Regions from separate parts of the Mycobacterium sp. NGS26 genome, predicted to be linked through region 2. Evidence: riboswitches for the same ligand, from Rfam matches in the RefSeq annotation. Region 2 holds a riboswitch; the other holds the start of a gene.
The links. A riboswitch is a leader RNA that binds a small molecule or an ion and turns the genes downstream of it on or off. The one in region 2 is predicted to bind cobalamin.
Positions count from the first base shown of each region.

Region 1: it holds a riboswitch for cobalamin, as region 2 does, so the genes downstream of both, metE (5-methyltetrahydropteroyltriglutamate--homocysteine S-methyltransferase) here and AC5Y6X_RS07640 ((2Fe-2S)-binding protein) in region 2, are expected to answer to the same signal.

Region 1 is NZ_JCALDU010000001.1:235,652-239,056, reverse strand. It holds gene metE (5-methyltetrahydropteroyltriglutamate--homocysteine S-methyltransferase) at 1-2,023, opposite strand, end outside; cobalamin riboswitch at 2,155-2,321, opposite strand; partial or broken gene AC5Y6X_RS01105 (NAD-dependent dehydratase) at 2,415-2,603, opposite strand; gene AC5Y6X_RS01100 (SDR family oxidoreductase) at 2,692-3,405, opposite strand, start outside.
Region 2 is NZ_JCALDU010000002.1:322,813-326,217, forward strand. It holds gene AC5Y6X_RS07630 (glycosyltransferase) at 1-287, shown strand, start outside; gene AC5Y6X_RS07635 (DUF3046 domain-containing protein) at 310-504, shown strand; gene AC5Y6X_RS07640 ((2Fe-2S)-binding protein) at 506-1,195, opposite strand; cobalamin riboswitch at 1,230-1,374, opposite strand; gene recA (intein-containing recombinase RecA) at 1,541-3,405, shown strand, end outside.

The DNA.
Region 1 (3,405 bases), on a different contig from region 2:
CGATCGACGTGACGTCGGCGTCCAGGTCGGCGATCGCCCCGATCACGTCACCGAACTCCGAGTAGCACAGGTGCGTGTGGATCTGCGTCGAGTCGGCGACCCCGGAAGTGGCCAACCGGAAAGCGCCCACGGCCCAACGTAAGTACTCGTCCTGGTCGGCGCGGCGCAACGGCAGCAGCTCGCGCAGCGCCGGCTCGTCGACCTGGATGACGGCGATGCCGGCGGCCTCCAGGTCCACGGTCTCGTCCCGGATGGCCAGGGCCACCTGGTTGGCGGTGTCGGCCAGCGGCTGGTCGTCGCGGACGAACGACCAGGCCAGAATGGTGACCGGCCCGGTCAGCATCCCCTTCACCGGCTTGTCGGTCAAAGACTGTGCGTAGGTGATCCATTCGACCGTCATCGGGTGGGTGCGAACCACGTCGCCGTAGAGGATCGGGGGACGCACGCAGCGGCTGCCGTAGGACTGCACCCAGCCGTTCTGTGTGGCGAAGAAGCCCTCGAGCTGCTCGGCGAAGTACTGCACCATGTCGTTGCGCTCGGGCTCACCGTGCACCAGCACGTCCAGGCCGAGTTCCTCCTGCAGCTCGATGACGTCGGCGATCTCCTTGCGCATCTTGCCGACGTAGGTGGCCTCGTCGATCTCGCCGGCCCGAAAAGCCGCGCGCGCCTTGCGGATTGCCGACGTCTGCGGGTAGGAGCCGATCGTCGTGGTCGGCAGCGGGGGCAGCTGCAGCCGGGCCTCCTGACTCGCGCGGCGCGCGGCCGCGTCGCCCCGGTGCGAGCCCGAGGCGAGGATCGCGTCGATCCGGGCCCGAACCTCGTCGTTGTGCAGCCGCGGGTCCTTCTTGCGCGAGGCCACCGCGGCGTTGGACGCCGCGATCGCGTCGGCGACCGTGTCGGGCCCGTCATGCAGTGCGCGCGCCAGCGTCACCACCTCGTCGACCTTCTCCCGCCCGAACGCCAGCCAGCTGCGCAGGGCGTCGTCGAGCCCGGTTTCGGGTTCCAGCGAGTACGGCACGTGCATCGTCGAACACGACGTGGACACCGCGACATTGGCCGCCGAGCCGAGCAGCGTCGCCAGCTTGCCCAGCGCCGACTCCAGGTCGGTGCGCCAGACGTTGCGCCCGTCGACGATGCCGGCCACCAGCGTCTTGGTGGCCAGCTCGGGAATGGCCGCGACGGCCGTGTCGGCCCCGGCGACCAGGTCGACCCCGATCGCCTCGACCGGCGTGCGGGCCAGTGCCGGCAGGGAGGCGCCCGGGTCGCCGAAGTAGGTGGCGACGTGGATGGCGGGGCGGTTGCTGACCGCGCCCAGCGCGTTGTACACCGCCTCGGCCAGCGCGGGCGCGTCGGGGGAGATGTCGGTGACCAGCGCCGGCTCGTCCAGCTGCACCCACCGCGCGCCGTTGTCGGCGAGCAGTGACAGCAGCTCGGAGTAGATCGGCACCAGCTCCTGCAGCCGCTCGATGGGTGCGCCCCCGCCATCGGCGCCCTTGCTCAGCAGCAGGAAGGTGACCGGTCCGATGACCACCGGGCGCGCCGGAATGCCTTGTCCGAGCGCCTCTTTGAGCTCGGAAAGCACCTTGTCCGGGTTCAGCGCGAACTGGGTTGCGGGCTCGATCTCGGGAACGAGGTAGTGGTAGTTGGTGTCGAACCACTTGGTCATCTCCAGCGGCGCGACCTCGTCGTTGCCGCGCGCGGCGGCGAAGTATCGGTCGAGTTCGTCGGGGACTTGCGCGACCCTGGCCGGCAGTGCGCCGAGCATGGCCGCGGTGTCCAGCATCTGGTCGTAGTAGGAGAAGGTGTTCACCGGCACCGAGTCCAGGCCGGCGGCCGCCAGGCCCGCCCACGTGTCGTGGCGCAGTGTGGCGGCGACGGACTCCAGTTCCGCTCGGCTGGTTCGCCCGGCCCAATAGCCCTCGGTGGCGCGCTTGAGTTCCCGCTTCGGGCCGATGCGCGGCGAGCCTGTGACCGTGGCGGTGAATGGTTGACTGCTTACAGGGGTCACGATTTCGTCCTTCATTCGACGGTTCGGTTCACCGCCGGCGGACGCGCAGCCGATGCCGTTGGCGGTACACAAACCGCAACGGCCACGGCCAAACGCCCATTCCACGAGGCGATGAGCCCGCCGGACGCGGCGCGCCCGGCACAGCCGGCAGGTCTTCGGACTCGCAGGCGCGCACCCCGGTGGTGCTCCTACTGGCCGTCGCTTCCCGGTCTTTCAGACCAGTGCTTGGTGACGGCGTTCGTTCCTGCATACCGCTGCGGGACAGTCCCGGACTCTCACCGGGTTCCCTCTTGCGACGCATGACTAACATGCCTCGCTCGATGCCGGCGCCGCGGCTGCGGCGACGGCAGACCAGCTGCGAGAAGCAGCTTAGTCAGCCCGCCAGCGCCTCGGCGATCGGGATGTCTCCGTTGTTGAACTCGATGGTGCGGTGGACGGTCGAGCCGTCGGCCAGCGCGTCCGTGTCGAGCCGCTCGATGTCGGCCACCACCGGGTGGGCGCCGGTGGCGGCGACGTCGTCGGAGTGGTCGGGGTTGCGGAAGACCGAGGTCACCTCGTCGCTGCGCTCGGACAGGATGCGGGCGAGCTGCAGCACGACCTTTACTCAACCGCGAGACTGCAGTTACCGACGCAAACGCCGAGTGGACCCGTCGGCCGTTGCAGTCTCGCGGGGAGACGACGGGCTAGAGCTTCACCCGCCCCATGATCAGATCGATGATCGGCTTGCCGGGCGGGTAGGCGCCGGTCAGCGACGCCATCGTGTGCCCGTAGTCCACCAGCAGCGTGATGCCGTTGATGCCGAAGGCGGCGGCGCTGTTGAGGAACGCCATGACGTCGCCCATCTGCTCCGGGGTGTGCACCTTGGAGCCGGTCTCGTCGCGGTAGTCCTGCGCGAAGGTGAGCCAGAGGTCGGCGTTGGCCTGGGCCAGCGGGGTGTCGGTGGGGCCCGGGCAGATCGCGTTGATGCGGATGCCCTTCTTCAGCAGCGGGTAGCCCTGGGTCGCGACGTAGGCGTTGACGACCTTCTTGGAAAAGCCGTAGTGGATGATGCCTTCCGGCTCGTGCGCCTTGACCCACTCCTGTGCCGCGGCGAAGTCCGGCGTGGCGAGGAACTCGTTCAGCAGGTCCAGGTCGTTTTCCCAGCCCATGCCGGCGACCGAGGAGATGAAGCAGATCGCCGAGCCCGAGGGCAGTTGGTTCTTCTCGAGCAGGCGCTCGATGAGGTACCGGTGGCCGAGGAAGTTGATCGCCATCAGGTCGGTTGTCCCGTCGGCGATGCCGGCGGCCGAGAACAGGGCGTGGACCGGGCCGTCCACCTGCTCGAGGGCGGCGTCGATCGACGCGGGGTCGCGCAGGTCCACCTGGATGGACTTGGCGACGTCATACTTCACCGGCGC
Region 2 (3,405 bases):
TGATCTGCGGCGGCGGTCACGGGACGGTGGCCAAGGCGCTGCTGGCCGGGGTGCCGTTGGTGGTGGTGCCCGGCGGGGGCGACCAGTGGGAGATCGCCAACCGGGTGGTCCGGCAGGGGAGCGCGCGGCTGGTTCGCCCGTTGACCGCCGGCGCGCTGGCCGCCGCGACGAACGACGTGCTGTCCTCGCCCGGCTACCGCGAGGCCGCCCGGGAAGCCGCCGCCGGCATCGCCGGCGTCGCCGACCCGGTGCGGGTGTGCCACGACGCGCTGGCCCTTGCGGGCTGAGCGACTGGGTATGTTGACTGGCGTGCGGCTGACGGAGTTCAACGACAGGGTGGTGTTGCGGTTCGGCGCCACCTACGGGGCATCGGTTCTGGTGGATCACGTGCTGACCGGTCTCGACGGCCGGACCGCCGCCCAGGCCATCGAGGACGGCGTGGACCCGCGCGACGTGTGGCGGGCGTTGTGCGTCGACTTCGACGTGCCCCGCGATCAGTGGTGACTCAGCGGCGGGTGGATCGCCGTGCCCGCCGCGGTGTCCGCCGAAAGACGCAATCGTGGCAGACCGCCCGGCCGGGGACGCGGTAGAACAGGCAGCAGCTGCGCCGCCGGAAGCCCAGATGCGGGCCGGTGACGACGCCGGCTCCGGCCAGCATGCCGGTGTCCAGCAGTGAGTTGGTGACCTCGACGATGGGGCGGCGCAGGTCCGGCCGGGCCGAAAGCAGGGCCCGGGACGCCCCGACGAGCGCGGACGCGATGTTGCCCGCGAGCAGGGCGGGCGCCAGCTTGACCCGCAGGCCGGCGGCGAACGGCTTCATGTGCTGTTTCACCACGATCCGGTACAGCAAATTCGCCGACGGCGAGTCGATGGCTTGCCCGACGGGCTCGGGCATTCGCAGTTGCGCCCCGTCGTCGGCGCGTTGCAGGTCCTTGAGATCGGGAACGACGCCGTGGGCCAGCGCGCACGCGAGCACCGGTGACCACAGCCGGGTGGCGTGGCCGAGATGCACCAGGGAGGCGCCGATCCGCAAGTCCGTCGTGCGGTAGCGCCGGGCGGTGGCCTCGACCAAATCGGCGCAGCCGTCGGCGTAGGACTGCCTCACCGGATGCCATCCCGCCGCGTCACCGCCCACGGTCAGCGCGAAAAAGCCCTTGTAGGAAGATATTTCGGCCAGCTCGGCAGAGATGTCCATGCTCACCCTCTCTGGGGAGATCCGCCCCAGTTGTGTCGAGGAGGCGCCAACGGTGAGTATCTGGCTCTCGGGTTGGGACATGCCCAGCCCGATCACAGTGGCGGGACCGCACCGGATTCGCACCGGTTTCCTCAGGCCTTGTCGGATTTCCTGAAGGCCCCGTCGGCGCCTTTCGGTAGCCGATGTTGCCACACCCGGTTCGCTGCGGCGTGTCGAACTTGAATCGAACAGGTGTTCGGCTACTGTGGTGAGCGTTCGGAGATGTGGACTTGTCGGTGGCCATCTCTAGTGTCACGGCCAACCGACCGATACCGGTCACCGAAACACCGACCAAGGAGAGGCACCATGACGCAAGCCCCCGACCGCGAGAAGGCTCTCGAGCTGGCGATGGCCCAGATCGAAAAGAGCTACGGGAAAGGCTCGGTGATGCGTCTCGGCGACGAGATGCGTCAGCCGATATCGGTCATCCCGACCGGATCCATCGCACTGGACGTGGCCCTGGGCATCGGCGGCCTGCCGCGCGGCAGGGTCGTGGAGATCTACGGTCCGGAGTCCTCGGGTAAGACCACCGTCGCGCTGCACGCGGTGGCCAACGCCCAGGCCGCCGGCGGCGTCGCGGCGTTCATCGACGCCGAGCACGCCCTGGACCCCGACTACGCCAAGAAGCTCGGAGTCGACACCGATTCGCTGCTGGTCAGCCAGCCCGACACCGGTGAGCAGGCGCTGGAGATCGCCGACATGCTGATCCGCTCCGGCGCGCTGGACATCCTGGTCATCGACTCGGTGGCGGCGCTGGTGCCGCGCGCGGAGCTCGAGGGCGAGATGGGCGACAGCCACGTCGGCCTGCAGGCCCGGCTGATGAGCCAGGCGCTGCGGAAAATGACCGGCGCGCTGAACAATTCGGGAACCACGGCGATCTTCATCAACCAGCTCCGCGAAAAAATCGGGGTGATGTTCGGCAGTCCAGAAACGACGACGGGCGGAAAGGCTTTGAAGTTCTACGCGTCGGTGCGCATGGACGTGCGCCGGATCGAGACGCTCAAGGACGGCACCAACGCGGTCGGCAACCGCACCCGGGTCAAGCTCGTCAAGAACAAGTGCCTCGCCGAGGGCACCCGGATCTTCGATCCGGTCACCGGTACGACCCACCGCATCGAGGACGTCGTCGATGGGCGCAAGCGGATCCATGTCGTGGCTGCGGCCAAGGACGGAACACTGCATGCGCGGCCCGTGGTGTCCTGGTTCGATCAGGGAACGCAGGATGTGATCGGGTTGCGGATCGCCGGAGGCACAACCGTGTGGGTCACGCCCGATCACAAGGTGCTGACAGAATACGGCTGGCGTCAGGCCGGGGAACTCCGCAAGGGAGACCGGGTGGCGCAACCGCGGCGCTTCGAGGGATTTGGTGACCGGGCGCCGATCTCGGCGGATCATGCACGGCTGCTTGGCTATCTGATCGGGGATGGCTACGTGGGGGGTAAGACCCCGGTCAACTTCATCAATATTCAGCCGGCACTCATTGATGACGTGACCCGAATCGCTGCCGAACTCGGTTGTGCCGCGCACCCGCAGGGGCGCATGTCACTGGCGATCGCTCATCGACCTGGTGAGCGCAACGGTGTCCTCGACCTTTGCCGGCGGGCCGGTATCCACGGCAAGCTTGCATGGGAGAAGACGATTCCGAACTGGTTCTTCGAGCCGGATATCGCCGCCGACGTAGCCGGGAATCTGCTCTTCGGCCTGTTCGAGAGCGACGGCTGGGTGAGCAGGGAACAGACCGGGGCGCTTCGCGTCGGTTACACGACGACCTCCGAACAGCTTGCGCACCAAATCCATTGGCTGCTATTGCGATTCGGTGTCGTGAGCACCGTTCGAAATTACGATCCCACCCAGAAGCGGCCGAGCATCGTCAACGGCCGACGGGTCCAGAGCAAGCGCCAGGTGTTCGAGGTCCGGGTTTCCGGTATGGAAAACGTCACGGCGTTCGCCGACGCAGTCCCCATGTGGGGGCCGCGCGGTATGGCTCTTACGAAGGCCATCCCAGAAGCCATGCAGGGCCGCCGACGGGGGTCGCAGGCGTCATATCTGTCGTCGGAGATTGCCGATGCCGTGCTCAACTATCTTGACGAGCGTGGCGTGACCGCGCAGGAGGCCGCGGCAATGATCGGTGCCGGCGCCGGCGATCCTCGAGGCGGCATGAAGCAGGTCTT